2 linked regions of the Moorella thermoacetica genome follow. The protein of the gene in region 1 interacts with the protein of each later gene in a pairwise test. Links are inferred from orthologs where the notes say so. Each region holds a gene or a part of one and is shown on either strand. Other genes may lie near its edges. The genes, in order: hfq and rho.

Region 1 (16,596 bases):
TGCCTGTCACGGGGCAATCAAAGCCGGGCAATCCCTGGCAGGGGCCGAGATGCAAAAACTCCTCGATGACCTGCGGGGGGTTGACCATCCCTATACCTGCCCCCACGGCAGGCCGGCGGTAGTACGCCTGGATGAGGCCCAGCTAGCGCGGTATTTTCACCGACACTTAAAGTGAGATGGAGGCCAGGCTCAATTTGAGTACCTTGAGTACCAAGGAACCCCTGGCGGCTATTGTCGGCCCCACGGCTACCGGTAAATCGACCATTGCCCTCAAGGTTGCCGCCCGGCTGGGGGCGGAGATAATCTCTGTGGATTCCGCCCAGGTTTACCGCGGTATGGATATTGGTACAGCAAAACTGCTCCCGGAGGAAAGGGTGGGGCCCGACGGCCGACCCATCCCCCACCACCTGATAGATATCGTCGATCCCGACGAGCCTTTCAGTGTAGCCGATTACCAGAAACTAGCCCGACAAACGATAACAGCCATCATCAGGAGGGGTCACCTGCCCCTTCTGGTCGGCGGTACAGGCCTGTATTATCAAGCGGTAGTCGATCCCTACCGCTTCACCCCGGAGGGGGGGGATCCCCGGGTCCGGCAGGAGCTCGAGGAGCTGGCGGCCAAGTTTGGTGACGCATATCTCCATGAACAATTGAAAAGGGTCGACCCGGAAGCGGCCAAACGGATACATCCCCATGACCGGCGCCGCCTGGTAAGGGCCCTGGAGGTTTTTAAAACAACCGGGCAACCCATATCGGCTGCCCTGGCCTGGCGCCGGCAACAGGAATCGCCCTATCATCTGGCGGCAGTAGCTCTCAGCATGCCCCGACCCCTCCTTTACCGACGCATCGAAGCCCGGGTCGATGCCATGATCGCAGCGGGCCTCATTGAAGAAGTTTCCCGCCTGCTGGCCCGGTACGATTACCGCCTACCGGCCCTCCAGGCCCTGGGTTATAAAGAAATCGGCGCTTATTTGCGTAAAGAAATAGAACTGGAGGAAGCAATAGCCATTTTAAAACGCAATACCAGACGTCTAGCTAAAAGGCAATTAACATGGTTCCGGCGCGACCGTCGCCTGCACTGGTGGGAAGTAGATCCGGATAAAATTGAGGAAATTTCAGCCGCTATTGCCGATTTTATTAGCAGGACAATTGATATTAATGTAGAATAGGGTTATACTAAACAAAAAATACCAACCTGGAGGGGAAAAGATGAATAAAACCCAAGGAAACCTGCAGGATTTGTTTTTAAACGTCTTGCGTAGGGACAATACCCCCGTAACCATTTACCTGGTCAATGGCTTTCAGTTAAAAGGTGTGGTACGGGGCTTCGACAATTTTACCGTCGTCCTGGACGCCGACGGCAAACAGCAGATGATTTACAAACATGCCATATCAACCATCATGCCCTTTCGGCCGGTCAACCTCATGGCTGAAAGCCGGGCCCAGGCCGAGGCCAAGCAGTAATTACCATTCCCCGCTCCCTGGTTACAACCGGGGAGCTTTTTAATTAAAATTACAACCCCAGGCATGGTATCCAGGGTATAATTCTCATACCCTGGTAAAAAATAAGAGTGGCCAATCTGGCCGCGAAGGAGGAACTACCATGCCCGGACCCAAGGTTAAGTGTAAAGTGAATACCTGCAACCACTGGATGAATGGCGACCTCTGCGCGGCGGGTAATATAGATATCATGCACGAAGAGGAAGGGAAGATGGCCCAGAACCCCGAGCAGACCCAATGCAAGACCTTCAGTGCCCGCCGGGGGCTAGCCAATATGATCGGTACCCTGGATAATGTCAACTGGGGCGGTGTCCTCAGTAATACCTTCCTCCCTGGCGGTGAGCTTTATCCTTCCGTGACCTGCATCGTTAATAGCTGCTCTTACTGGGCGGAGGGAAACCATTGTAAGGCGGAAAAGATTGACGTGGTAGGAGTCAACGCCGACGAGTGCCAGGACACCAACTGTTATACTTACCAGCGCAAGGGTTAGAGGAAAGAAATAGCAGGCCGGATAGAACGGCCTTTTTTCTTACCTGGCTGTCAGGGCGCGTATAAATAAAAAGAGAAAAGCGGGGGAGGGGGTTAGATATGCTGCGGGTGAAATTTGGTCCCCAAAATAATAAGAATAATTCCTGGTCCCCGGTTCGTCCCCTCCAGAACAACAGGGCTGGCGGGGAACCGGAGCAGGCCGGTAGGCGGCGGGTAGAGGCGGTTATGGCCGAGCTGGATAAGATGGTGGGATTGGAGGCAGTAAAGAATTTGATTAAAGAGTTGCGGGCTTTTGTTGAGATCCAGCAAAGGCGCCGGGGTGAAGGTCTGGCTGCTTCTTCCACAGTAATGCATATGATTTTTAAGGGAAATCCCGGTACCGGCAAGAGTACTGTTGCCAGGCTCATGGGCCGCCTCTTCAAAGAACTGGGTGTTTTAACCCAGGGCCAGCTCATAGAAGTCGAGCGGGCTGACCTGGTGGGGGAGTATATTGGTCATACGGCCCATAAAGCCCGCGAACAGCTTAAGAAAGCCATAGGAGGTATTCTTTTTATCGACGAGGCTTATTCCCTGGCCCGGGGTGGTGAAAAGGACTTTGGTCGGGAGGCCATCGACGTCCTGGTCAAGGGAATGGAGGATTACCGGGATAACCTGATTCTCATCCTGGCCGGGTACCGGGAAGAGATGGAGTACTTCCTGGAAATTAATCCCGGTCTGCGTTCCCGTTTCCCCATTCAATTGGAATTTCCCGATTATACCGTTCCGGAATTACTGGCCATTGCCCGGGTGATGCTGGCGGAAAGGCAGTACGTCCTCGCACCGGAGGCTGCCGCCGAGCTGGAGAAGATTCTCCGGCGGGAGGTTCTCTTTGGACACCGCTATAACGGCAATGCCCGGATGGTACGTAATATCATTGAAAGGGCCATCCGGCGCCAGGCCCTGCGCCTAGTTAATAAAAATAGAAACCTCAGCCGCCGGGAATTGATGTATATCGAAAAGGAGGACCTTTTACGGCCGGATCTGCCTGCGGGGGTTAAAGATGAGGGGAGTGAGCTTCCGGGAGGCCCATCAGTCTGCTATAATAACACCCGGTAACTTTATTCATGGGGGGTTAAAGTTTGGCGTACCTGGATAGCATTAGCAAGCTTTTTCCTGTTGATTCCTGGTTGGTAGAAAGGCTCCGGCAGGCGGAACATGCCAGCCGGGAAGCCCTAACCGCAGTTGAGGAGGTTTGTGCCTTTAACCACCTGAAGGTTCTTCGGGCCTTTCAGGATGCGGGGGTAACCGAATTTCATTTTCAGGATTCTACTGGTTATGGTTACAGCGATCTGGGTCGGGACGTTCTGGAACGGATTTATGCCAGGATTTTTGGGGGCGCAGCCGGCCTGGTACGGTCCCAAATTGTTTCCGGTACCCATGCCCTTACCCTGACCCTCAGGGCTATTCTACGCCCCGGGGATACCCTGCTGGCAGCCTGCGGCCGGCCCTATGATACCCTGGCGACAGTTATCGGCCTGGGTCCCCGGGTGCCAGGTACCCTCAGGGAGTGGGGGATAGAATACCGGGAAGTGAAACTCGACCCTGCCGGGCGTCCCGATCTGGCGGGACTGGGGGCAGCGGTAGCCGAGATAAAACCGCGCCTGTGCCTGATCCAGCGTTCCCGTGGTTATGCCCTGCGGCCTGCCCTGGGGGTAGACGAACTGGCGCGAATAATTGGTGCCGTCAAAGCAGCCAGCAGGGAAACCATCTGCCTGGTAGACAACTGTTACGGCGAATTGGTCGAGGAAAGGGAACCAGGCGAGGTAGGGGCTGATCTGGTGGTTGGTTCTTTAATTAAAAATCCTGGTGGTGGGCTGGCACCGGGTGGAGGTTATATAGTTGGCCGGGAGGAGCTGGTAGAAGAAGTAGCTGCTGCCCTCACTGCCCCGGGCCTGGGGAGTGAGCTGGGAGCCTTTGAAAATAAGCGCCTTTATTACCAGGGGCTCTACCTGGCACCTATAGTGGTAAGGGAGGCCCTGCGGGGGGCGATTGTCGCCGCCTCCTTTTTCCGGGATTTAGGGTTTAAGGTAGATCCCCTGCCGGATGCCCCCCGGCGGGATATTGTCCAGTGCCTTATCATGGGGAAAGAGGAAGTATTGCTGGCTTTCTGCCAGGGGCTCCAGAAGGGGTGCCCGGTAGAAGCCACGACCCGGCCAGAACCGGCTAACCTGCCCGGTTATGCCGACCCTGTGATCATGGCCGGGGGAACCTTCATCCAGGGTTCTTCCATCGAACTCAGCGCCGACGGCCCCTTACGCCCGCCTTATGCAGTATTTTTACAGGGGGGGCTCTCCTACCCTTATACCAGGGTGGCCCTCCTTATGGCAGCCCAGGAGATGGTAAACAGGGGGTTAATTCAAGAGAAATGGCGGTAGAGGCCTACCACCTTTCCAAGGATTGTTACTTTGTGAACGATAAGGGGCTGCATACTGCTGTTAGCCGGAACCAGTTCAATATGGTCGGGATAGCGGTAAAAGTACTTTACAGTCGCTTCATCCTCCAGAAGGGCAACAACAATATCGCCGTTTTCAGCCGTATCCTGGGGCCGGACGATCAGGTAGTCGCCATCTAGGATACCGGCCTCGATCATACTATCCCCGCTGACGTGAAGCATAAAGGCGTTTTCCGCTCCTGCCAGGTCAGCAGGTAGGGGGAAAACATCCTCGATATTTTCAAAGGCCAGGATGGGCTGGCCGGCGGTTATTTTTCCCAGCAAGGGTACGGAGACCATATTCTTGGCTCTGGTGAGGGCGGGATAGGGGGTGAGGATTTCAATAGCCCGGGAGCGTGAGGGGTCGCGACGGATATAACCTTTTTCTTCCAGCTTGTTTAAGTAATTATAGACGGTAGAACTGGAACGCAAGCCGGTGGCCTTACATATGTCCCGGATGGAGGGAGGGTAGCCATTTATATCAATAAAGTGCCGGATGTAATTGAGGACCATGGCCAGTTGAGGTGATAAATCAGGTTGCAAGGAGATCCCCTTCCCGATTAAAATCACCATCCATACTACCATACTTTAAACCGGCAAACAACAGTTTGTAAGCATCAAGGAAAAACCTCTGATTATTACCCCCGGCGAGGGTGATTTTCTACAGGGTAAGGTGTGACCGCTGATGATCGGTTGGATTTGCGAGGCGGGGAATCTTTGCCCTTAGCCTGTGCAAGGCGAGGAATAACTTCCCATAATAAGTATTATGTTAAGTAATCGAGGGGAGACAAAAATACCGGTGCCCTAGCACCGGTTTTTATCGCGCATGGCCAACCCCTGGGCAATCACCGATTGCACCGCCGGGCTACATCAGCTGCCAGCCGGGTTTTTAGTTAGACATTCATGGCCGGTATTAGCTCGCGTATGCTTCCGGATATCCTGGAGGCTGTTGCAGCACTGCCGGGTGACAACATGCTCTAAAATATCGCTGTCGGTAACATTTTTACAGTAGCAGATAATTCGCGGCGACGCCTGTTCTTTAAACCAGACTGGTACCCGGACCTGGTCTTTAGTAAACAGGCTGCCGTCATCACCATAGTAAACTACCTTACACGACGGTGACAGGCATAAATTATATTGGGTATCAGATATTTTCTCCCGCACCGCCGTATTAAGTAAACTAGCGACGGTTATACCGGCGACCCTTTTCCCAACTGTCCCACATTCAGGACAGGGTTTAGCAGACGAACCGTGTTCGCTCCCGCAGATTTCTAAGCCCAATATTTTGCCTTCTCCCTTATCTATTTTCTACTACCTTTATCCGTAAAACGGGTTTTTGTTCTACCTCTGTTCCAGGGGTATATAACTCTTCTTGCCAAGGACATTTTTATAAGCCGGCCTGAAGATTTTACCGCCACTTACCAGCTCTTCAATCCGGTGGGCGCACCAGCCGGCTATTCTGGATATGGCAAAAATGGGAGTATATAACTCTATGGGAATATTTAACATTTTATAAACAAAACCGGAATAAAAGTCAACATTAGGAGCGACCACCTTATCGACCTTCTTTTCGGCAACAAAGAGTTCCGGTGCCATTTTTTCTATAGCCAGGTAAAGGCCAAATTCATCTTCCATGTCCTTTTCCCGGGCAAGTTCGGCTGCCTTTTGTTTTAATAAAACAGCCCTGGGATCTGAAAGAGTATAAACGGCATGGCCGATACCATAGATTAAGCCGCTCCGGTCAAAGGCCTCCTTGCGTAAGATTTTAATAAGGTAATTCCTTAATTCTTCCTCGTCATGCCAGTCCTTAACGTTGTTCTTTATATCTTCGATCATTTTCATGACCTTAATATTGGCCCCGCCGTGCTTGGGCCCTTTTAAAGACCCGGTTGCGGCGGCTATTACGGAATAAGTATCAGTGCCTGTTGAAGATACAACGTGGACGGTGAAGGCCGAGTTATTACCGCCGCCATGCTCGGCGTGGAGCACCAGGGCCAGGTCCAGCAACTCTGCTTCGAGGGATGTGTACTGGTTGTCTGGACGGATCATGTACAGGAAGTTCTCGGCCGTACTTAGCTCTGTCTGGGGCAGATGGATATAGAGACTTTTATTCTCATAGTAGTGAGCCTTCGCCTGATACCCATAGGCTACCATAATGGGAAACCGGGCGATAAGCTCGATGCATTGCCTGAGAACATTGCGGATGCTTATATCATCTGGATTGGGGTCGTAGGAGTAAGCCGCCAGGACACTACGGGCTAATTTATTCATAATATCGTTACTGGGGGCCTTAAGAATCATGTCTTCTACAAAACCATCGGGAAGGGACCTGTGTTCAGCAAGGAGATGAGTGAATTCCTCCAGCCTTTTCTTGTCAGGCAATTCCCCAAAGAGTAACAGGTAACAGACTTCCTCAAAACCGAAGCGCCCTTCTTGCTGAAAGCCCCTTACAATATCCCAGATATCAATTCCCCGGTAGAGCAAGCGACCGTGATCGGGGGTTCTTTCCCCTTCATCAAGGATATAGCCATGGACTTCCCCGATCTCTGTTAAACCGACTAGGACACCGGTGCCGTCTTTATTTCTTAGCCCGCGCTTGACGTTATATTTTTCATATAAATCCGGATCAATCGTATTATTTTTTTCCGCCAGCTGGCAGTAATAATCAAGACAGGCCTGGAGATCCATCTTTAAGGTCAACACCTCTCCCTATGAACTTTTTTTATTTATTTTCCGGTCCCCGTTCGGGATCGATGATTATCTGGTTGCCCCGGATACGGTGAAGTTCCCGTGCCCGCACTTTGGAACGCCGGTCCTGGTTGGAGCCGTTGCGGCTGAGCCGGAAGCGTCTGGGCATGCTTATCCTCCTTTGCTGTTAATTGAATTAATATAATCTCTGGGTGCAAAAATAGTTTGTGTAGCTGTTGTCTCCTCTACCCAGGTAATCTCTAACATTATGTTAACAATAATGGTATAGTCCTTACCCTAGAGTAAGATAATAAATTCAAAGGGGGGATTCCAGGTGCTACGAGCTCGCCTGAATATGAGGTCACGCCGTCAGCGACGCGGCTGGCCCTGGTGGCTCACCCTGCTGGCTTACCCTATGGGCTTGCTGGATGGTTATTTGTTAAGCTGGTGGCTGAGGCGTCGCCAACAACAAGAACCTGCAGGCTAACCAGGGGCTAAGCCCCCTCCTTTTCTAGGTTTTACCGCTCCTTTTCGACGCCACTCCCAGTTTCTTGCGACTATTATACACTGGGGCGGGACGGTCGACAATAGGCAAGCCGTGGTTACTTCAGGCCGGTTATAGACCTCTCTATTATGCAGGGCCTATAGATAAAGAGAGCCGGGTTTCATTTTGAATCCTGGCTCTCTTTATTTATGGTAGCCCTACTGGGTTACTGGGTGGCTTATCATGCAACCATTTCCAGGTAAATCCAATATTATATTGGCAAAGATTAAAAAAGGAGTAGTGTCTCAACATGATTTGAACGCCGTTTTTGACAAGATTAAAGAGGGTTCATCCGACAAGAAAAATCCAGCATTAGAAGGACTGGAGTCCGCCCTCAATGAGATGCAAAACGACGGAGAGAAAGAAATTGGCATTGAGTTCGAGTGTGGAGATTGCTGCAAAAAGGTTATCAACGGATCTAAATTGTTTTTCATCATGAATTTCGCTGTTCTGCTCCCGGCGCGTGGCGATTGCCTCTTCATGAAGGTATTCAGTGGCGGTAAGCTCGTTGATAAACAGATCATGAGGGCAATCATAATTCCAGTAGAACGTATTTGTGCCATTGAAATTCAACCCGTGCAAGTGGACCCCTAACCTGTAGACCAGCACCTAGAATTACGCGACAACAAAGGCTGTTGACACGCGCAGTAGTCAACAGCCTTTGTTATAGTAGTCCTACCATGCGCTTTCATCCAACAAAAAAATGACCGGAAGTACGGCCACGTTTTACCTGAGAAAGGTTTTTAGTAAAATTGGCGCGGGTCAAATCTACAAATCCCGCGCCTTTACTCCATCTGGTAGCCCTACGGGGATTCGAACCCCGGTTACCGCCGTGAGAGGGCGGCGTCCTAGGCCACTAGACGATAGGGCCTCAACCGAAGCCTATTATATCATAGACATCCAGACATCGTCAATACCCCGCGATCCCTCAGTTTGAAATATAGCTGCAGGGAGAAGCAAGCTAAACGGATTTTAGTTTTTGGATCAGGGCAATTTCCTCACCATATTCTTCGTAATTGGCAACTGGAGTTTCTAAAAATAAGGGCAGCTCCCCCAGAAAAGGATCATTAACTACCGCCGCTATGCCTTCCCTTCCCAGCTCGCCCTTGCCGATTCCGGCATGGCGGTCCCGGTGGCTACCAAGGGGTGCGGCGGAATCATTGAGGTGCATGGCCTTAACCCGGTCCAGGCCAATTTTTGCGGCCAATTCTTGTACCAGTTGCTGGCAACCTGCCGGGGTACGCAGGTCCCAGCCGGCGGCAAACAGATGGGCCGAGTCCAGGCATACTCCTACTCTATCCGGCCATCCTAGGCCCTCGAGAATATAGCACAGATCATCAATGGTACCCACTTCTTTTCCCTGGCCGGCCATAGTTTCCAGTAAAAGCATGGGACCCGGAGGGGTAATGCTCAAATAGGCTTCCTCGATCAACTGGATGATTCTGTCTAGGCCGGCCTGGCGTTCTCCCTCATAGTGGCCGGGATGGCTGATCAGGTATTCGCCGTCTATGGCTGCCACCCGCAGGGTATCATCATGAAGAACCATACGGGTAAATTCCTGTTGTCTTTCAGCGGCGGCGCCCAGGTTTACGGTATAAGGCAAATGGCCGGCGATGGGATAAAGATCGGCCCGGCGTCTTGCCTCCCTCCAGGCCTGGATCTCTTTGCCGGGAATCTGCCTGGCGGCCCCGCCGCGGGGGTTGCGCATAAAATACTGGAAGGTGTTGGCTCCTATGCTAGTGGCCATGGCTGCAGTCCTTGGTAGGCCTTTAGCTATGGATAGATGGGCTCCAAGACGCATGTTTTTCCCTCCGCAAATAACTCTGATTATGCACGCTTAGTTTTCTTCCAGACCAAGTCGCTTGCTTCAATAAGTGCCAATCCCGTGGTTTCGTCGGCTGATGCCGTCCCGGTTATTTATCCAGGGTTCTATTGGCTGGGGAGCCGGTACCAACCTTTAACTCAGCCAGGAACATCCCGACCAGGATTAAAAAGCAACCGATTCCCTGCTGCCAGGTTAAGGCCTCTTGGCCCCAGAAGTAGGCCACCAGGGCGGCAAATACAGGCTCCATAGTGAAGATGATGGCGGTATGGGTAGCAGTGGTAAACTGCTGGACCTTGTTTTGAATCAGGTAGGCCAGGGAAGTTGCCGGCAGGGCCGTTAGCAGGAAGGCCTGCCAGACGGCGGGAGTAAGGGTGACCGGTAGAGTTTCCAGAGGAATAGCAAGCAAAAAGGACACCAGGGTTACTGTTCCCAGCTGGACCGTAGTGAATAACAGGGAGTCATGGTCACTGGTATAACGTTCTACCAGGATGATTTGTCCAGCAAAGGACAGGGCGCACAGGAAGACTAAAAAATCCCCGGGATTTAAGGCCAGTCTGCCCTTTAGAGTTAGCAGGGCCAGGCCAGTAGTAGCAGAAAGAGCCCCCAGCAGGGGGAAGATACCCGGCAGGGTACGGGCAAAAAACGCCTCCAGTATGGGGACCAGGATGACCGATAGACCGCTAATAAAACCAGCATTAGCCGCAGAAGTATATTGCAATCCCAGGGTCTGGAAGATGCATCCCGCGCTTAAGAATAAGCCTACCACACCCCCATGCAGGGCGGTCAACCTGTCCAGGGAGGGCAATTGCCGCCAGGCCATGAGGGCCAAAAAAATAAAGGCCAGCAAAAACCGCAGGGCGACGAAATAGTAAGGGCCGATTCCACCCAAAGCCCTTTTTACTACCAGAAAAGTAGTCCCCCAGATGAAGGTTACCAGCAAAAGGGCGGCATCAGCTGCTAGTTGTTTATTCAACAAGCTTCACCAAGGGATATTTTCTCATTACCAAGGATGCCCTGTCAAGAAATATCCCTCCAGAGGCAGGATTTTTATTAAACAGGGCGAATAATTATTAGGTTGTCTGCCCTTAACAAATCTAAAAGGAGGAAACAGCGATGCGGGGTTGGCAAAAAATAGGCGGCGTGTTGCTACTGATGCTTTTACTGGCCGGCCTTACAGGGTGCGGTGGTAGTAATCCCCAGGGTAACGGTGCTGGAGCAGGAACCCAGGCAAACAGTTCCAACACCTCTACCGGCAAGCCCAGGTATTCTGTAGCCCTGGAAGCCACTTTTGCGCCCTTTGAGTTCCGGGATATGAAAACTGGCGAGTTTACCGGTTTTGATATTGACTTGATTAAGGCCATTGGCCAGGTGGAAGGTTTTGATGTTGATATTAAAGAAATGGGTTTCGACGGCATTATTACAGCCCTCCAGACCAACAACGTTGACCTGGCTATCTCGGGGATAAGCATTGACGATGAACGTAAAAAGGCAGTCGACTTTTCCCTACCCTACTACCAATCGGGTTTAGTGGTCGCGGTTAAAGCTGATAATAATACTATCAAGGGGTTCGACGATTTAAAAGGTAAAAAAATAGCCGTTCAGATTAATACCACCAGTGCCAAGGAAGCGAAAAAAATCCCCGGCGCCATGGTTACCGAACTGGACAAAGTGCCTGATATGTTCCTGGAACTGAAAAACGGTGGCGTCGATGCCGTGGTTAACGACCTTCCGGTGACGGCCTATTATATTAAACAGGGTAATAATGACGTTAAGATTGTCGGTAATATCCGCTCGGCCGAATACTACGGCATCGCCGTTCCTAAAGGTAAAACCGAGATCCTGCAAAAGATTAATGATGGTCTAAAGGCCATCAAGGCTAATGGCCAGTATGAGGAACTCTATAAGAAATGGTTCGGCCAGGAACCGCCCGCTTTCTTGCCGGGGGAACCACCCCAGCAAAAGTCCTGAGGGAACAGAGCTTCTCATGTATGCGTAACACTTAAGGTGTTACGCATACTTCTATGCAGATACGGGTGAGGTGAAACTTTTGGGATTAGTTATCCAATCCCTGCCTTATTTACTGCTGGGTGCCGTTCAAACTTTAAAAATAACCCTTGTGGCCGTATCCCTGGGCTGTATTCTGGGCCTGGTTGCTGGTATGGGCCGCCTTTCCCGCCGGCGGCTGACCAGCTTTCTGGCCACCTGCTATGTTGATTTTTTTCGGGGTACTCCCCTGCTGGTCCAGATCTTTATCGTTTATTACGGTTTTCCCCAGCTCCTGGACGAGGGGCAGAAATTCTTAATGGCCTCGCTGGGTATGCCACAGCTATTACAGACAACCCATATCCCCGTCTTTGTGGCTGCCACCCTTGCCACCAGTCTGAATAGCGGCGCCTATGTGGCCGAGATTTTCCGGGCCGGTATCCAATCCATCGAAAGGGGTCAGGTAGAGGCCGCGCGTTCCCTGGGTATGACCGAAGGGCAAACCATGCGCTATATTGTTCTTCCCCAGGCCTTCAAACGGGTTATCCCTCCCCTGGGAAATGAGTTTATTGCTATGCTCAAGGATACCTCTCTCCTATCGGTTATCGGTTATGTCGAGCTAACCCGCCAGGGACAGCTAATCAGCGGTGCCACCTTTAAGCCCTTGCAAATCTATTTCGGTGTTGCCCTGATTTATCTAATCATGACCTTTACCATTTCCCGCCTGGTGGATTACCTGGAAAGGAGGTTGAAGACCGGTGACCTTGATCGAAGTTAAAGACCTGCATAAGAGTTTTGGTTCCCTGGAAGTTCTCCGGGGAATTAACTGTAACATTGACGAAAAGGAAGTTGTCGTGGTCATCGGTCCCAGCGGGTCCGGTAAAAGCACCTTCCTGCGTTGCCTGAACCTGCTGGAGGTCCCTACCCGGGGCGAGGTAATTATTGATGGCACTTCCTTAACTGACCCCAGGACGAATATTAATGCTGTCCGCCAGGAAGTAGGCATGGTTTTCCAGCGTTTTAACCTCTTTCCTCACAAGACGGTACTGGAAAATATTACCCTGGCCCCCATCAAGGTCCGCCACTTGCCGGAAACGGAGGCTGAAAAGCTAGCGCGGGAATTGCTGGCCCGGGTGGGATTAAGTGATAAGGCAGGAGCCTACCCTGAGCAGTTATCCGGCGGCCAGCAGCAGCGGGTGGCCATTGCCCGTGCCCTGGCCATGCGGCCCAAAATCATGCTTTTCGACGAGCCCACTTCAGCCCTGGACCCGGAGATGGTGGGCGAAGTGCTGGCTGTCATGAAAGACCTGGCCCGGGATGGCATGACTATGGTAGTTGTTACCCACGAGATGGGTTTTGCCCGTGAAGTTGGCGACCGGGTACTGTTTATGGATGAAGGGCTAATTCTCGAAGAAGGAACGCCGGACCAGTTGTTTAATAATTGCCAGAATCCCCGGACCAGAGCTTTCTTAAGCAAGATACTTTAAAGTCCCTTTGACGGATAGAAAAAAGGCCACCCGCACCAGAGGGTGGCTTTAAAAATATTTTATGGCTAGAGGAGGTATGAGGGGAGGTACTACTTATTTGCTTCGCGGCTGCAGGAATTTACTTAAATCTAGTTGCTCCAGGCGATTTAGAATTTGATCGGCCTTATCCTGGGTTAGTTTACCCCCGGCCACGGCCTGTTCCAATTGACTTTTGACGCTATTAACCACCTGGCTTTTGAGTTGTTCCAGGGTCAGGCCCCTGGCGGTAGCCAGCTGTTCCATGGTTTTACCGTTTTTAATTTCCTGATGTAACTGTTGGGGAGTCAGACCAAGGGCACTGGCGATGGCCTTAGCCCAATCCTTGTGCCACAGTTCAAACTTTCCTACTGGCCAGGGCCAGCGACCGGAATCCAGAGCCTTTTTTAGATTGGCGGCCCGGGTACTATCAATTAAACCCTGGGCCACAGCGGTATCCAGAGCTTGCTGGCCGGCGCTTTTCATAGCGGTCTGGAGTTGGGCCTGGTCGATTCCCAGGACCCCGGCCAGTTTTTCCAGGTAGAGCTGTTGCAGGCTGGTACGGGACTGGTTAGCAGACTTATCCTGGGCCATGGCCACGCTGGCTGATATCATGATTAAAACCAGTGCCAGGGCTAAAACCAGGCTCAGGTGCTTCTTGATCCTGGCCAAGATCTCACCTCCCTTCTGGGAATTATACTAACCCATAATGGTTAAAACTTGATGAAATTAACCTGAGAAAAAGATAAGAAATCAACCTTTCAACAGGGGGATGGTAATGGTGAAGGTGGTGCCCTTCCCCACCGTACTTTCAACCCCGATATGACCCTGGTGCTGTTCAACTATCCACCGAGCTATGGCCAGGCCCAGTCCGGTTCCTTCACTGCTGCGGGTAGCATCGGCGCGATAGAACCGTTCAAAAATATGCTCCAGATCCCGGGGAGGGATACCCGGGCCGGTATCCCTGACTTTAATGATCAACCGCTGCTGGGGTTCAACGTTAACTATTAAATCGATTTTACCTTCGGAAGGGGTATATTTAAAGGCGTTATCCAGAAGGATAAAGAATAGCTGTTTGAGGTAATCCCGGTTTCCCATGATGTGGACTCCGGCCAGGTTTTCCAATCCGATGGCTGTGAAGGTGGCCGTTCCCAATAAAGGTGCTTGGCGGGCCACCTCCTGTAAGAGAGGAAGTATTTCCAGTGGTTCACGTTTTATCTCCTGACCGGCGTCAGCCCGGGCAAGGGTCAAGAGGTCATTGACCAGCCGGCTCATTCGCTCGGCCTCACTGGCAATATCGGCCAGGGCTTCATCCTGCCATGCTTCCCCTTGACCCTGTACTTTCCGTAATAGGTCGACATTACCGCGGATGGTAGTCAGGGGGGTGCGCAGTTCATGGGAAGCGTCGGCTACGAAGCGCCGCTGGGCGCTATAGGCTTCCTCCAGGCGGGTGTAGGCTCGCTGAAGCCGGGCCAGCATAGCATTAAAGGTAGCAGCCAGCCGGCCGACTTCATCCATAGGGCCCTGGTAGGGAACCCGCTGATCCAGATCCTTGCCCTCCCCTATTTGTTCAGCCACCTGGGTTAGACGATCAATGGGCCGCAGGGCAGTACGGGCTAAGATATAACCAAGGGTGGCAGCCAGGAAGATTAATAAAAGCCCCAGGAAGAGCAGTACCCGGCGCAGGTTGCCCAGGGTCTGCTGGACGGGACTGAGAAGGCGGGCTACCTGGAGAAGCCCTACCGGCTGGTTTTGCAATAAAAGGGGTACATTATAAAGTCGCAGGGGATGGTTACCGACTATCTCGGTTTCAAAAAAGGCGATGCCTTCCCCGGCTTGAATGAGGGTTTGCGGTCCAAGGGGTAAAGATTGTTGACCCAGATTATCAGAACGGGTGACTACGAAACCATTTATATCAACTATCTGGATAAAGGTATCCGGAGCCGAGAAAACATTCACATTGGGCAGCGTAATGCGCTGCAAGCGCAAGTTTCCCTCTACTCGAAAAGAACGGACAACCTCCTGGGCCCGGGCGACCAGGGAACGATCAATTTCATTGGTCAGGTAATGTCCCATCAGGAAATAGACCAGTCCACCCAGGACAATGAAGGTTAAACCAAGGGTAATGGTAACCAGCAGGGTGAGGCGTAGACGCAGGGTCATGGCTGCTGCTCCTTGAGGACATAACCCACACCCCGGACTGTCTGGATAAGGCGAGGCTCGCCCCCGGCTTCTAGTTTAGCCCGCAGGTAACCGATATAAACCTCCAGGACATTGGATTCACCACTGAAGTCATAACCCCAGATCCGGGTCATGAGTTCATCCCTGGTGAGGACCCGGTGCGGGTTCTGGAGGAAATAAAGCAGTAGTTCATATTCCTTGGCCGTCAGGGAAAAGCTGCGCTGGCCCCGAAAGCCCTCCCTGGTGGACGTATTCAGGGTCAGATCACTGAATTGGAGCACCTCTGCCTCTGTTTCCCGGGATCGGCGTCTTAAAAGGGCGCGGATCCGGGCCAGTAATTCTTCCAGCGCAAAGGGTTTGACCAGATAGTCATCAGCCCCGGTATCCAAACCGAGGACCCGGTCGGCGGTATCGTCCCGGGCGGTCAACATCAAGATGGGGATATCGCTGTTGGACCGTATCTGGCGGCAGACAGCCAGGCCGTCAATGCCGGGTAACATGATATCCAGGATAATTAAATCTGGATTATTGGCCGCCAGGGCCAGGGCCTGGTGGCCATTGGCAGCTATTTCTACATCATAGCCCTCGTAGGTCAGAGCGCGTTTGAGCATAGAAGTAATCTTGGCATCGTCATCGACAACCAGGATACGGGCTCGCAATAGTTACACCCCCTTCAGGTTGTTCTAAATATAACGCGGCTGCTATTTCCCTGTCAAGGGTGGCAGGTAGGCAAGGTTGCGTCCCATTACCACCAAGTTTCCTGCCGGATCCTGGGGGCAGCTTTTAGGAAGGGGAACGCCAGGGATTTGAAGGGTGGGCTTAAGAAATCAGGCTTGACTTCTGTCTGTTTTTGTGCTAATATAATCCCTGCGCGAAAAATGATGCGGGATGGTGTAGCGGTAGCACCCATGACTCTGGATCATGTTGCCCAGGTTCGAATCCTGGTCCCGCAGCCATAAGCGTAGAAAAACCCTGCTTAGCAGGGTTTTTCTATTAAAATTAAAGGGCTGGCAGCTAATGCTGTCAGCCCTTTAATTATCTGGTTTTTTAAGCCAGGTTTTCCCGGATCCACCTGGCGGCCCGGTCCAGGCGGGCGAGCACAGTTTCCCGGCCCAGGAGCTCCATAATCTCGAAGAGTCCTGGTCCCATGGTACGGCCGGAGATTGCCAGACGAGTGGGATGGAATAACTGTCCTGTGCTTATCCCCTTACCTTCCGCTAGGGAACGATAGGCCTCCTCGGCTGCCTGGGCATTAAATTCAGGGAGGGTAGCTAGTCGTTCCCGCGCTTCATCCAGCAAAGCCGCAGCCCCGGGCCTGGTAAAGTGTTTACGAATCCCCTTTTCTTCATAATTGGTTACATCAGTAAAGAAGTAACTGGCGGCATCGGCAACCTCTGCCAGGGTCTTGACCCGG
Region 2 (13,368 bases), 1.4 Mb from region 1 along the record:
CTATGGCTGGGGCGAGGTCAAGGCATCTACCGGGTGGCAACCCCTGCGCCTGGTCCTGGAGGAAGAAGGGCGGATTATTGCCGCCGCCAGCCTGTTGAAGCGGCGGCTACCCTATATCAATAAAGCAATCCTTTACGCCCCCCGGGGTCCGGTGGTGGACTTTCACGACCCGGACCTTTTTAGTGAAATCCTAGCGGCCATCAGCCGGGTGGCGCGGCAGGAAGGAGCCATCCTCTTAAAGATCGACCCCGATATCCCGGAGAGCGACCGGGCTGTTAAGGAATTACTGCAGGAAAAGGGTTTTCGCCTGGCTGCCAGAGGCACCGGCTTTGACGGCGTCCAGCCCCGGCATGTCTTCCGATTGGATATCACCCCGCCCCTGGAAGAACTCCTGGCCAATATGCACAGTAAGACCAGGTACAACATCCGCCTGGCCGAGAAGAAGGGGGTAGTCATTAAAGAAGACTGCACCCTGGAGGACCTACCGGTTTTCTATGAAATTTTAAAGGAAACCACCCTCCGGGATCACTTCCTCGTTCGCTCTTATAATTATTTTGAAACCATGTGGCGGGAAATGGTGGAACGGGGTTATGCCAAACTCTTCCTGGCCCTCTACCAGGGGGAAGCCATCGCCGGGACCCTGGCCTTTATTATGGGGGATAAAGCCTGGTATCTCTACGGTGCCTCCAGCAACCGCCACCGTAACGTCATGCCCAACTACCTGCTCCAGTGGACCATGATCCGCTGGGCCAAGGAACAGGGCTGTACCATGTACGATTTCCGGGGCGTGCCCGGGGATCTGGACGAAAACAACCCCCTCTACGGCCTCTATCGCTTTAAAAAGGGTTTTAACGGTGTCTTTACCGAGTTTGTCGGCGAGTACGATCTGGTTTATTCCCCCTTATTCTACTGGCTCTGGCAGACAGCCTTTCCCCTCTACTCCCATGGCTTTCGTCGCCTCCTCTTCTGGAGGAAAAAAGCCAGGGCAGCAGAGGAGTGATCCCGAATATTTTTTTAACAGGCAAGGCAAGGTGGTATCTTTTTTAGTATGGACCTGGCAAAGCTGACGGAACTGGCCGGACCCCGCTGGATCACCATTGAAGCGACAGCCCTGGCCCACAACCTCAAAGCCGTTAAAGCTTTACTCGCTCCCTCGACCCGCCTCCTGGCCGTTATCAAGGCCGACGCCTACGGCGCCGGCGCCGTAGAGGTGGCGCGCATCTTCCTGGACGCAGGGGCGGATTACCTGGGGGTAACCACCCTGGCCGAGGGGCTGGAGTTGCGCCGGGCCGGCATTGCAGCCCCCGTTCTCCTCATGAGTCCCCTCCTGCCGGAAGAGCTACCGGCAGCCATAGCTGCCGGGCTCACCCTAACTGTGAGCAGCCGTTCCGGCGCCGAGGCGATTGCTGCCGCGGCGGCAGCGACCGGGCACCGGGCCCGGGTACACCTGAAAGTAGAGACCGGGTTGCAGCGGACAGGCCTGGAAGCGGCAGCAGTAGCGCCCCTGGCGCGGGAGATCCTCACCTGGCCCGGCGTAGAACTGGAGGGCGTCTACAGCCATCTGGCCGAGGCCGCCCGGCCGGCGGCAGCCCGGCGGCAGATGGCCTGTTTTCAGCAGGTCCTCGCCGAACTGGAGGAGGAGCATATAGCTATCCCCTTGAGGCATATCTGCAACAGCACCGGTCTCCTTACCCACCCGGAGATGCATCTGGACATGGTCAGAACAGGCACCCTCCTCTACGGCCAGTTCCCCTACCAGGCCCCCCGCCGGGGACTGGCATTAAAAGACCCCTGGCAGTTTAAAGCCCGTATCCTCTTTATTCACGACGTAGCCGCCGGTACCCCGGTGGGTTACGGCGGTGACTACGTTGTGAAAAAAGCCACCCGCCTGGCCGTCATCCCGGTGGGTTATGCCGACGGTTTTGCCCTGACGGCCGTTGCCCGGCCGAAAAACCTGAACGACCTGGCCCGCTACCTGGTCAAGACATTCCTCGCCTACCTGGGTCGGGGCGGGGGCGAAGGGACCACCGTGATCATAGGCGGCCGGACGGCACCTGTGGTAGGCCGGGTGGGGATGCAACTCTCCATGGTCGATGTCGGCCACCTGCCTGAGGTAGAGGTGGGCCAAATAGTAACTCTGGATATACGCCGCCCGACAGCCAGCAGCCGTCTACCCCGGGTCTACTGCCGGGAGGGACACCCCTACCTGGTGCGGACTACCACCGGAGAACTCCTGCCGGTGGACGCACCGCACCTTTCCCCGGGAGTTAATAGTTAAATACAAAAATTTAATTGATTAAGCAGGAATCTGGCAACAATCACCGAATACTTTTATTAGCGAAGTGGTAGCGAAAAAGCGGAGCGGGTAAAGGGGGTATTCAGGCCACAGAAACCGGAGGTGAGCTGGTCTGACGGATAAAAAGGTAATGGTAATCGACGACCAGCCCGGTGTACGCCGTTTAATTGCCGAAGCCCTGAAACAGGCAGGTTTTAATGTTACGGTAGCAACCGATGGCCAGGAGGCACTGGGGGAAATAGCCCTGGAAGAACCCTCTCTGGTCATCCTGGACATGAAGATGCCGGGTATGAATGGCGTGGAGTTTCTCCAGGAGTTACGGCGGCGGTTTCTGGCGCTGCCTGTGATTGTAATTACAGCTTATAATGAGCTGGACCTGGTGGAGCAGGCCAGCAAACTGGGGGCCAGTTATTACTTACAAAAACCCTTTGACCTTGAGGACCTCTACCACCTGGTCCGGCAAGCATTACAACCGCGATATATCAGCCACCAGGCAGTAGGGTAACGTTATGGCTGTGAGGAGAATTGTTGAGGGCTGTGAGTTGCAGCCCTTTTTAAATTTGGTTTGGAGCAGGAATCCGGGTCATAACGGCGAATATGGAGGGGTGAGGAGGACAAAGTGATGCTTATCCCCACCACGACCGTTGTAGCCCTGCGCTGCCCATCCTGCGGGCGGCTGGAGTTCCACGGTCTCTCCCTTTTTAATTTCTCCGGTGATCACACATGGCAGATGGAATGTAGCTGCGGCATGGTTCTCATGACCATGGGTACCAGGAAAGGTAGAAACTTCTGGCTGCAGTATCACTGCGGCATGTGCGATAATATCCATGTCATCCATCAACACCGCCGGGAACTCTGGTCCCAGGAGCTTTTGACCCTTACCTGCAATGAAACCGACCTGGAGGTCGGGTTTATCGGGCCCCGGGACAAGGTACAACAGGCGGTCCAGCATCATGACCGTTCCCTGGCGGAAATGGCCGAGGACCTTGGCTTCGGCGGTTATTTCGAGGAACCCGATGCCATGTACCAGCTCCTGGCCCTCGTTTTTCAGCTCGCCGAGGGCGGGCACGTACGTTGCTGTTGTGGCAATGATAATATAGAAGTCGAGATTTTCCCCGGCCACCTGCAGCTGCGTTGCGATGCCTGCGGGGCTGAGAAGATCCTGCCGGCAAGTACCATAACCAACCTGGAAAAGCCGGAGGACCTGGAGGAAATAATCCTGCCCGGGCATCTGGCCGGCAGCGACGAGGCAGGTCCCGGCAAGGGCCGGCGCCGCCGCCAGAAATCCCCGGTATGATTCATCATAAACCCAGGGAAAATACAGGATAAAGGAGATGAAGCCATGCCGTTAGTTACCTTGGCCGAAGTTCTGCGGGAAGCCGATACCGGCGGCTACGCCGTAGGTGCCTTCAACTGCAACAACATGGAAATCGTCCAGGCCATTATCAACGCTGCTGTTACCGCGCAAGCCCCGGTCATCATCCAGGCCAGCCAGGGGGCCATCAAGTACGCGGGGCTGGAGTACATAACCTCCCTGGTACGGACGGCGGCCAGTCAAGCGCCAGTACCGGTGGTCCTCCACCTGGACCACGGCACGGACTTTGAGCAGGTCTTGCGTTGTCTGCGGGCCGGCTTTACCTCGGTGATGATCGACGGCTCCAAATACCCCCTGGAAGAAAACATCGCCCTCACCAGGAAGGTAGTAGAGATTGCCCACGCCATGGGTGCCTCGGTGGAGGGGGAGCTGGGACGCATCGGCGGTACCGAGGAACAAATCAAGGTCTCGGAGAGGGAAGCCACCATGACCGACCCGGAGGAGGCCCAGCGGTTCGCTCGGGAGACCGGGGTTGATGCCCTGGCTGTTGCCATCGGCACGGCCCACGGCCGCTACCACGGCACTCCCAGACTGGATTTTGAGCGCCTGGCGACCATCGACCGCCTGGTACCGACGCCTATAGTCCTCCACGGTTCTTCCGGGGTGCCTGATGACGATATCCGCCGCGCCGTCGAACTGGGCGTCCGTAAAATCAACATCGACACCGATATCCGCATCGCCTTTATCGAGGCCACCCGCACCGCCCTGGACGCCAATCCCGACGAGATCGACCCGCGGAAGGTCCTGGGACCGGCGAGGGATGCCGCCAGCAAGGTCATCAGCCATAAGATGCAGGTCTTCGGCTGCGCCGGCAGGGTAAAAAAATAGGCAGTTGCATATTTCTTCACCGGCGTGAAAACCTAATGGTGAACGCCAAAAGGAGGTGGGGGAATATGGCAGGAATCAAATGCGGCGTGGAGGAATGCCACTACTGGGACAACATGGCCTGCACCGCCGACTCCATCGAGGTCAGGTCCAGCGGGGACCGCAAGGTGACTACCTCTGACGGTACAGCATGCCATACCTTCCGTCCGAAAATGAAGTAACCCTCACGGATTATAAGAGAGCCCTGCGGCCCATCCGCCGTCGGGCTCTCTTCTTGCAATATAGCCCGGATACTTTTTCCACTATGAGCAGGATTTTGCCCCGCCCGTGGTGAATGTTTTAATAACCTGTTTCTGGAGGTGCCCTGTTGTGCGGATTTTTATTGATACGGCCAACGTCGAAGAGATTAAAGCAGCCAATGATCTGGGTATAATTGCAGGTGTAACCACTAATCCTTCCCTTATCGCCCGGGAAGGACGCAATTTCCGCGAAATAGTGGAAGAAATCGCAGCTATTGTGGATGGACCAATCAGCGCCGAAGTAGTGAGCACCACAGCCCCGGAGATGGTGGCCGAAGGGGTCGAACTGGCGGCCATCCATCCCAATATTGTCATCAAGATCCCCATGATCGCCGAGGGGCTAAAAGCGGTCAAGGAGTTGTCCGCCCGTGGCATTAAAACCAATGTGACCCTGGTGTTTTCCGCCAACCAGGCCCTGCTGGCGGCCCTGGCAGGAGCGACCTACGTCAGTCCCTTTGTCGGGCGCCTGGATGACATCAGCCATGACGGCCTGCAGGTTATTGCCGACATTGTTCCCATCTTTGCCCAGTACGGCTTTAAAACCCAGATAATCGCCGCCAGCATCCGCCATCCCCTCCACGTCCTGGAGGCAGCCCGCCTGGGCGCCGATATCGCCACCGTCCCCTTTAAGGTCCTCATGCAGATGCTCAAACATCCCCTGACAGACACCGGCCTGGCACGCTTCCTGGCAGACTGGGAAAAGGTAAAGAATAAGTAACCCCTTCTCCCCTGCCGCCGGCCGCGATTACGGAGGTTTAAGCTATTTGAATACGGCCGAACTAGAAAGCAAGACCATGGTAGAGCTCTACCGGATAGCCCGCGAGTTAAACTTGAGCGGCTATTCCCGGATGCGGAAAAAAGAGCTGGTATTTGAGATTGCCAAGGCCCTGGCCCAGAAAGAGCAGCAAGAACACCAGGAGGAGGCCAGGGAAGAACAACTCCAGGCCCAGGGCATCCTGGAGATACTCCCGGATGGTTACGGATTTTTACGGCCCTTCGGCTACCTGGCCAGCGGCGACGATATCTACATCTCCGCCTCTCAAATCCGTCGCTTCGACCTGCGGACCGGGGATAAGGTGGCCGGCCTGGTCCGGCCACCCAAGGACAATGAACGCTTTTTTGCCCTCCTGCGGGTGGAGAAGGTCAACGGGGAAAACCCGGAAACAGCAGCAGAACGCCTTCACTTTGATGCCCTGACCCCCATCTATCCCTCAGAGCGCTATACCCTGGAGACGGCCAACGGCGACCCATCGGCCCGGATTATCGACCTGATAGCCCCTATAGGCAAAGGCCAGCGGGCCCTCATTGTCTCCCCGCCCAAAGCCGGCAAGACGGTTCTGCTCAAGAAAATAGCCAACGCCATCAAGACCAACTACCCTGAAGTCGAATTGATGATCCTGCTAATCGACGAACGCCCGGAAGAGGTCACCGACATCGAGCGTTCGGTCCGGGGCGAGGTCATCAGTTCCACCTTTGACGAATTCCCTGAAAACCACGTCAAAGTAGCTGACATGGTCCTGGAACGGGCTAAACGCTTGGTGGAGCATAAAAAGGATGTCGTAGTTCTCCTGGACAGCATCACTCGCCTGGCCCGGGCCCACAACCTGGTTGTTCCCCCCAGCGGCCGCACCCTCTCCGGTGGCGTCGATCCCACGGCTCTTTATAAACCCAAGCGCTTCTTCGGTGCCGCCCGGAACATCGAAGAGGGTGGCAGCCTGACCATTGTGGCCACCGCCCTGATTGAGACCGGCAGCCGCATGGACGAGGTTATTTTCGAAGAATTTAAAGGCACCGGTAATATGGAACTCATCCTGGACCGGAGGTTGGCCGAGCGGCGGATTTTCCCGGCCATCGATGTTAAACGTTCCGGCACGCGGCGGGAGGAATTGCTCCTCAGCCGGGAGGAGCTGGAACTGGTCTGGAACTTCCGGCGGGTGAGCAGCGGAATGGGCCCGGTAGAGGTCACCGAGACCCTCATCGACGCCATGAAGAAAACCAAGAGTAACCAGGACCTCCTGCGCGCCCTCCCCGCCCTTTTCCCCCGGGAACATTAATAAAGACCTCCTGGAAGCAACTCTGCAAGAAATCCCGGCCACTCCGGGCTGCCCCTGTTGTGCAGCCCCGGCAGTGGGCGGGTATATTTTTGCTAAGGTATGGATAAAATAATGGCTAAATGGCAGTCGGGCCATTATTTAACAAAAAAGTCAACAGACAGGAGTGAAACCCATGCTGCCACAAAAGATGGCGGTAACCCTGGCCCTGGGGTTAACCGTGCTCATTACCGGTCCGGGCATCCTGCCGGCCCGGGCGGCCGTCATCGATGACTTACAGCAGGTAGCAGCTGTCATAGCTCCGGCGGAATACCAGGAACTGGCGAGCCGGGTCAATAGTTATACCCGTATTTACCGGGTGGAAGAAGGCGATACCCTGGCCAGCCTGGGCCGGCGTTTTCAGGCCGACCCGGAGCTCATAGCGGTCATGAATTACCTTGACTCCGGTGCCACCTTGACGCCGGGGCAGTTCCTGGTCCTGCCCCATGAGGAGGCTCAGACCTATACTGTAGCCAGCGGCGATACCCTCTGGAGTATCGCCCGGCGTTTTGGCGTAGACTTCGATCAATTGGCAGCCGCTAACGGCATAGTTGATACCCACAACCTTCGCGTAGGTACCGTCCTGACTGTACCCGGTTCGCCTGCCCCGAAGGCCGCCAGGCCGGTTACGGGCCTGGCTTCCCGGAGTCTGAAACCAGTCTCCATGATATGGCCCCTCATTGGAGCCCTTACCTCCGGTTTTGGCTGGCGCGGCGGGGAGTTTCACCACGGACTGGATATCGCCGGGAATATGGGCGATAAAATCCGGGCGGCCCTGGCGGGTACGGTAGTCTTATCCGGATGGGGCAACAGTGTCTATGGCCGCATGGTGAAGATCGACCACGGTAACGGCCTGGAGACAGTTTATGCCCATACCTCCCGCAACCTGGTGAAGGAAGGCGAGTATGTCCAGGCCGGCGAAGCCATCGCCGAAGTAGGAGCTACAGGCAATGCCAGCGGCCCCCACGTCCACTTTGAAGTCCGGGAAAAGGGTAAAGCCGTAAACCCCGAACGTTTCTTAGCCAGGTAAAAAGGCCGGCCCCCCGGCCTTTTTTTGATGACCGGGAGGAACCGGCCCCCGTAATCAAGAATAAAAAGAAGGCGCTCATGGCGACTGGCCGTTACCGGCGAGCATATGAAATTAACCGGGCTGGCCTCTGCCGGCAGGAGGTGAAAACAAAGACAGCCGGTGGAGGTTATTTTCGGAGAAGGACGGAGAAGGCTCTATGGACCTGTTTCAACGGGAAATCCGGGCCCGCGTTGTCGAGGCGGGACCGGATGCCATCCGGGTAGCAGTAAAACTCAACGACTCCTTTCACGAAATCGCCCTGACCCTGGAGGTACGGCCCAGCGACCGCACCATCACTGGAGCCAGGGCGGAGTTTATCTGTTTCCCCTATGACCGCTGTCGCGACACAATGGCCCGCCTGGATAACCTGGTAGGGGTGACCATCGCCCCCGGGGTATGGCGGACTGTAGCCAGGGAAGTAGGGGGAAAAGATGGTTGTACCCATCTCTATGAATTGACCATGGAAGCCCTGCGAGTTGCCATGCAGGGCTTTTACCGGTACGAATGGGAGAGATTGCCGCAGGAGGAACGGCTCCCCTTCTTGCGCCGGGCCCTGGCGGGCGAGTGCTATATCTACAGCCATCCCGAAGTCAAAGCCAGATTCTTGCTGGAGGAGTAATGTTTTTCTTTGCACCGTCCTTGCTTTCATGTTATACTATTATGAGTTTGATTTTCTCGCGGAGGTGAAGGGCCGTGAAACCCAATATCCATCCTGATTATGGCCCGGCCAGGATTATTTGCGCCTGTGGCAACGTAATTGAAACCCGTTCGACTAAAAAGGATATCCGGGTGGAGATATGTTCCCAGTGCCACCCCTTTTACACCGGCAGCCGGCAGAGGGTAGTCGAGCGTGGCGGTCGCATTGAGCGATTCCGGCAAAAGTATGGACGCTAGGGCAAAAAAGCGGAGCCGCGGGCTCTGCTTTTTCCTATGGGGCGGGGGACGGGAAGCCCAGTACGGCGGCCAGGCGGTTATAGAGGGCGTCATGATGCGGGGACCACGGAAAACTGCCGTGGCCATCCGTCGGCCCAGCGGCGAAGTCCTGGTAGAATCCGAACCCAACGCTTCCGTTACCGCCCGTTATCCCTTTTTGAAACTCCCCCTCCTAAGGGGGGTAGTGGCCTTATTTGAATCCTTAATCCTCGGTATCCGTTACCTGACCTTTTCGGCCAACCAGGCCATGGAGGAAGAAGAGGAGGAGTTGAGCACCAGGGACCTGGTCCTGACCGTAGCCTTCGCCCTGGCGGTGGCTGTCGGTTTCTTTGTTCTCCTCCCGGCGGGGGCAGCCCTGGTACTTCGCAATCATTTATCCATCTTCTGGCAGAACGTGGTCGAGGGGTTTTTGCGGATGCTCCTTTTTTTAGGCTACGTCGCTGCCATCGGCCGGGTAAAGGATATCCAGCGGGTTTTCCAGTATCACGGGGCCGAACACAAAGTTATTAACGCTCTGGAAGCGGGGGAAGAGTTGCGGGTAGAAACAGTACGCCCTTACCCGACCTTGCACCCCCGCTGCGGTACCAGCTTCCTGTTACTGGTTCTGGTTTTGACCATCGTTTTCTTTTCCCTGGTGGGCAGGGGCGGTGTCGCCTGGCGGCTGGCCTCCAGGCTGGTGCTCTTGCCGGTGGTGGCCGGCCTGGCCTATGAACTCCTCAAGTTTACCGGCCGCCATCTGGATGTCTTCTGGGTGCGGGTTATTGCGGCCCCGGGCCTGTGGTTACAGAAGTTAACCACCAGGGAGCCCGACGACGGTATGCTGGAGGTAGCCCTGGCCGCCCTGGCCGCCGCCCGGGACGACGGCGAAAAAAATGACCCCGGGGCCGGGGATACTGGGAGCCGCTGAGTAACTATCTGAGCAGTGTCCGGAGCGTAACTCCTGAGGGGCTCAGGGGCAAATTCACCGGCAGTGCCGGAAGTTATCATGTGGCAGGCAACTTTTTTCGCATTAGAATCGAGGTGATGTCCGATGCTGGAAAAACTGGAACAGATCGAAGCCAGATACGAAGAACTGGGCCGGCTGATGGGTGACCCGGAAGTAATAGCCGACCCCGAGCAATTACAGAAACACGCCCGGGCCCACGCAGCCCTGGAAGATATAGTCACCACCTTCCGCCGGTACCGCCAGGTCAGCAATGAGCTGGCAGAAGATAAAGCCATGCTGGAGGAAGAAAAAGACCGGGAATTCCAGGAACTCCTCAAGGCCGAGATTGAACGCCTGACCGGGGAGCAGGAACGCCTGGAACAGGAGTTGAAGATCCTCCTCCTGCCCAAAGACCCCAATGATGAAAAGGACATCATCATGGAGATCCGCGCCGGTGCCGGGGGCGAAGAGGCGGCCCTCTTTGCCGGCGATCTCTTCCGCATGTACCAGCGCTATGCCGAAAAGAAACGCTGGCGGACGGAGATTATCAGCTCCCACCCCACCGAACTGGGCGGTTTCAAGGAGATCATCTTCCAGGTCGAGGGGCAGGGGGTTTACAGCCGCCTGAAGTTTGAGAGCGGGGTACACCGGGTGCAGCGCATCCCGACCACGGAATCCGGCGGGCGCATTCACACGTCAACGGCTACCGTGGCCGTGTTGCCCGAGGCGGAAGAGGTAGACGTGGAGATCAAGCCCGAAGACCTGCGGGTGGACATCTTCTGTTCCAGCGGTCCCGGCGGCCAGTCGGTCAACACCACCTACTCCGCCGTCCGCATTACCCACCTGCCGACGGGCCTGGTGGTCTCCTGCCAGGACGAGAAGTCTCAGTTAAAGAATAAAGAAAAGGCCATGAGGGTGTTGCGCGCCCGGCTCCTGGATATGGCCCGGGCTGAGCGGGAAGGGGAGCTGGCTGAAGAGCGGCGCTCCCAGGTAGGCAGCGGCGACCGCAGCGAGCGGATACGCACCTATAACTTCCCCCAGAACCGGGTGACGGACCACCGTATCGGCCTGACCCTCCACCACCTGGACCAGGTCCTGGCAGGAGAACTGGACGAGATTATCGACGCCCTGGTCACCACCGACCAGGCAGAACGCCTGAAAAACATGGAGGCCTGAGATGACCCTGCGGCAAGCCCTGGGGGAGGCCGTCCGGCGCCTGGCGGCCGGGGGGGTTGAACGCCCGCGGCTGGAGGCGGAAGTCCTTCTCGGGTGGGCCTGTAGTTTAACCCGGCCCCGCCTCCTGGCCCGCCTGGAGGAGGAACTGGCACCGGCAGCCGCAGGACGGTTCTGGCAGGCAATTGACCGCCGGGCAGCCGGTTACCCCCTCCAGTACCTCACCGGACACCAGGAATTTATGTCCCTGGACTTTAAAGTCACTCCGGCGGTTTTAATCCCCCGCCAGGATACCGAAGTGGTGGTGGAGGCTGTCCTTGAGCGTCTGGACCCCTGCGAGAGCTATACCATCGCCGACTGCGGTACGGGCAGCGGGGCCATTGCCCTGAGCCTGGCCCATTACCTGCCCCGGGCCCGGGTTTACGCCACGGACATCAGCCCGGCGGCCCTGACGGTGGCCCAGGAAAACGCCAGGAAACTGGGGCTGGCGGCCAGGGTAACCCTTCTCCAGGGTGATTTTTTGGCGCCCCTGCGGGGTTTAAAGCTCGACGCCCTTGTGGCCAACCCCCCCTACATACCCACTGCCGCCCTGCCAGGGCTGCCCGCGGATGTCCGCTCTGAACCGCGCCTGGCCCTGGACGGCGGGCCCGACGGCCTGGATGCCTACCGGTTCCTCCTGCCGGGGGCGGCAGGACTTTTGCGGCCCGGCGGTCTCCTGGCCCTGGAAATCGGCTCCGACCAGGGACAGGCCGTAAAGGACCTGGCCCGGGCCGTGGGAGCCTATCGCAACGAACAGGTTTTACCAGATTATGCCGGCCGCGATCGTTGTTTCCTGGCTTATCGCCGGGAAGAATAAAGTCAGAGCGGGAAACATAGAGGTGAAATGGGTGTCTGTAGGTATGCGGACCAAATACTTAAAAATCAATCCCCTGGTACCGGAACTGCACAAGATCCGCCTGGCAGCCAAAATCCTGGCCCGGGGCGGGGTGGTGGCCTTCCCCACGGAGACCGTCTACGGCCTGGGAGCCAACGCCCTGGACGGGCGGGCGGTGCGCCGCATCTTCCGGGCCAAGGGGCGCCCGGCTGACAACCCCCTGATCGTTCATATAGCCAGTTTCCAGGATGTCCAGGACCTGGTGGCCTACCTGCCGCCCCGGGCTACCCTCCTCATGCAGCGCTTCTGGCCCGGTCCCCTCACCCTGATCATGCCGCGCAGCGACCTGATCCCTGACGAGGTTACCGCCGGCCTGGATACTGTAGGCCTCCGCATGCCTTCCCACCCGGTGGCCCAGGCCCTCATCCGGGCGACCCGCCTCCCCATCGCCGCTCCCAGCGCCAATACCTCGGGACGCCCCAGCCCCACCACCGGCCAGCACGTCCTGCGCGATTTGCGGGGTAAAATAGACGCTGTAATAGACGGCGGTCCGTCCACCGTGGGGGTAGAATCCACCGTCCTCGATCTGACCTCCCCGGTGCCAACTATCCTGCGGCCGGGTGGCATCACCTATGAAGAACTGCAGGCGGTGCTGGGGAAAGTAGCCATTGACCCGGCCGTCAAAGGCCAGCAGGTGGAACACCCTAAAGCACCGGGGATGAAATACAAGCACTACGCCCCGGCGGGGGAGGTCTTCCTGGTTACCGGCGATCTGGAGCGGGTGGTGGCCAGGGTACGGGCTCTGGTGGCGGCCTGGCAGCGCCGCGGCCGGCGGGTGGCCGTCCTGGCGACCAGCGAGACAGCGCCATTCTACCAGGACGAACCCCGGCCCGATTACCTGGAGGTCCTGGGCAGTCGCCGCCAGCCGGAAACCATCGCCGCCAACCTTTTTGGCGCTTTAAGAAACTGTGACCGTCACCATGCCGACATCATCCTGGCGGAAACCGTTAAGGAGGAAGGCATCGGCCTGGCCATCATGAACCGGTTGCGTAAATCGGCGGCCAACCGCATTATCCGGGCGTAAGGAGGAAAATACTTATATGGAGCCGTTGGGTCTTATCCTGGTAGCCGTCGCCCTGGGGACGGATGCCTTTTCCCTGGCTACCGGCCTGGCCCTGGGGGGTTCCGGGGCCGGCAGGCTTGGCTTTTTGCCGGTACCGTCGGCCTTTTTCACATCTTCATGCCCCTGGCGGGCCTGTACCTGGGGTTGCTCCTGGGCCGGCTCCTGGGTAAGGTGGCAGCCATCATCGGTGCCCTGGTCCTGGCAACCATGGGTACCCTGATGCTCTGGGAGGCCTATAACAACCGGCGGCAGGGCGGAAGCATGGTGGGGCAGGTGCTCCGGGTCATTCCGGGTCGGGGGGGCGTCCTCGGCGGGGTCATGGCCATCCTCTTCATGGCCGGCAGCGTCAGCCTGGATGCCTTAAGCGTTGGCTTTGGCCTGGGGGC

The links.
Region 2: the proteins of hfq (region 1) and rho interact in binary tests that used the Escherichia coli proteins (3 or more experiments, as listed by UniProt). The link is inferred for Moorella thermoacetica from one-to-one orthologs.

The regions. Positions count from the first base shown.
Region 1 is NZ_CP012369.1:1,038,740-1,055,335, forward strand. Bases 1-2,836 are described here. They hold hfq (RNA chaperone Hfq), read left to right. Parts: upstream 1-1,209; coding sequence 1,210-1,464; downstream 1,465-2,836. Other genes in these bases: mutL (DNA mismatch repair endonuclease MutL), read left to right, coding at 1-175; miaA (tRNA (adenosine(37)-N6)-dimethylallyltransferase MiaA), read left to right, coding at 195-1,169; MOTHE_RS05225 (DUF1540 domain-containing protein), read left to right, coding at 1,604-1,990; MOTHE_RS05230 (AAA family ATPase), read left to right, coding at 2,089-2,836. In the rest of the region: more of MOTHE_RS05230, read left to right, coding at 2,837-3,084; MOTHE_RS05235 (methionine gamma-lyase family protein), read left to right, coding at 3,108-4,403; transcriptional repressor LexA, read right to left, coding at 4,385-5,032; MOTHE_RS05250 (citrate/2-methylcitrate synthase), read right to left, coding at 5,801-7,147; MOTHE_RS14005 (hypothetical protein), read right to left, coding at 7,182-7,316; MOTHE_RS05255 (hypothetical protein), read left to right, coding at 7,875-8,285; MOTHE_RS05265 (deoxyribonuclease IV), read right to left, coding at 8,653-9,492; MOTHE_RS05270 (DMT family transporter), read right to left, coding at 9,605-10,489; MOTHE_RS05275 (basic amino acid ABC transporter substrate-binding protein), read left to right, coding at 10,630-11,484; MOTHE_RS05280 (amino acid ABC transporter permease), read left to right, coding at 11,564-12,277; MOTHE_RS05285 (amino acid ABC transporter ATP-binding protein), read left to right, coding at 12,264-12,986; MOTHE_RS05290 (hypothetical protein), read right to left, coding at 13,080-13,673; MOTHE_RS05295 (sensor histidine kinase), read right to left, coding at 13,755-15,164; MOTHE_RS05300 (response regulator transcription factor), read right to left, coding at 15,161-15,841; gltX (glutamate--tRNA ligase), read right to left, coding at 16,230-16,596. UniProt on the Escherichia coli protein: RNA chaperone that binds small regulatory RNA (sRNAs) and mRNAs to facilitate mRNA translational regulation in response to envelope stress, environmental stress and changes in metabolite concentrations.
Region 2 is NZ_CP012369.1:2,413,694-2,427,061, reverse strand. Bases 4,844-7,704 are described here. They hold rho (transcription termination factor Rho), read left to right. Parts: upstream 4,844-5,559; coding sequence 5,560-6,849; downstream 6,850-7,704. Other genes in these bases: MOTHE_RS11945 (peptidoglycan DD-metalloendopeptidase family protein), read left to right, coding at 7,022-7,704; fsa (fructose-6-phosphate aldolase), read left to right, coding at 4,866-5,513. Also shown: MOTHE_RS11980 (lipid II:glycine glycyltransferase FemX), read left to right, coding at 1-1,000; alr (alanine racemase), read left to right, coding at 1,049-2,278; MOTHE_RS11970 (response regulator), read left to right, coding at 2,427-2,801; MOTHE_RS11965 (hypothetical protein), read left to right, coding at 2,919-3,593; MOTHE_RS11960 (class II fructose-1,6-bisphosphate aldolase), read left to right, coding at 3,639-4,499; MOTHE_RS13025 (DUF1540 domain-containing protein), read left to right, coding at 4,565-4,717; more of MOTHE_RS11945, read left to right, coding at 7,705-7,915; MOTHE_RS11940 (DUF2889 domain-containing protein), read left to right, coding at 8,112-8,573; rpmE (50S ribosomal protein L31), read left to right, coding at 8,648-8,848; MOTHE_RS11930 (DUF1385 domain-containing protein), read left to right, coding at 8,838-9,794; prfA (peptide chain release factor 1), read left to right, coding at 9,918-10,988; prmC (peptide chain release factor N(5)-glutamine methyltransferase), read left to right, coding at 10,990-11,841; MOTHE_RS11915 (L-threonylcarbamoyladenylate synthase), read left to right, coding at 11,885-12,943; MOTHE_RS13965 (hypothetical protein), read left to right, coding at 12,960-13,202; MOTHE_RS11910 (manganese efflux pump), read left to right, coding at 13,100-13,368. UniProt on the Escherichia coli protein: Facilitates transcription termination by a mechanism that involves Rho binding to the nascent RNA, activation of Rho's RNA-dependent ATPase activity, and release of the mRNA from the DNA template.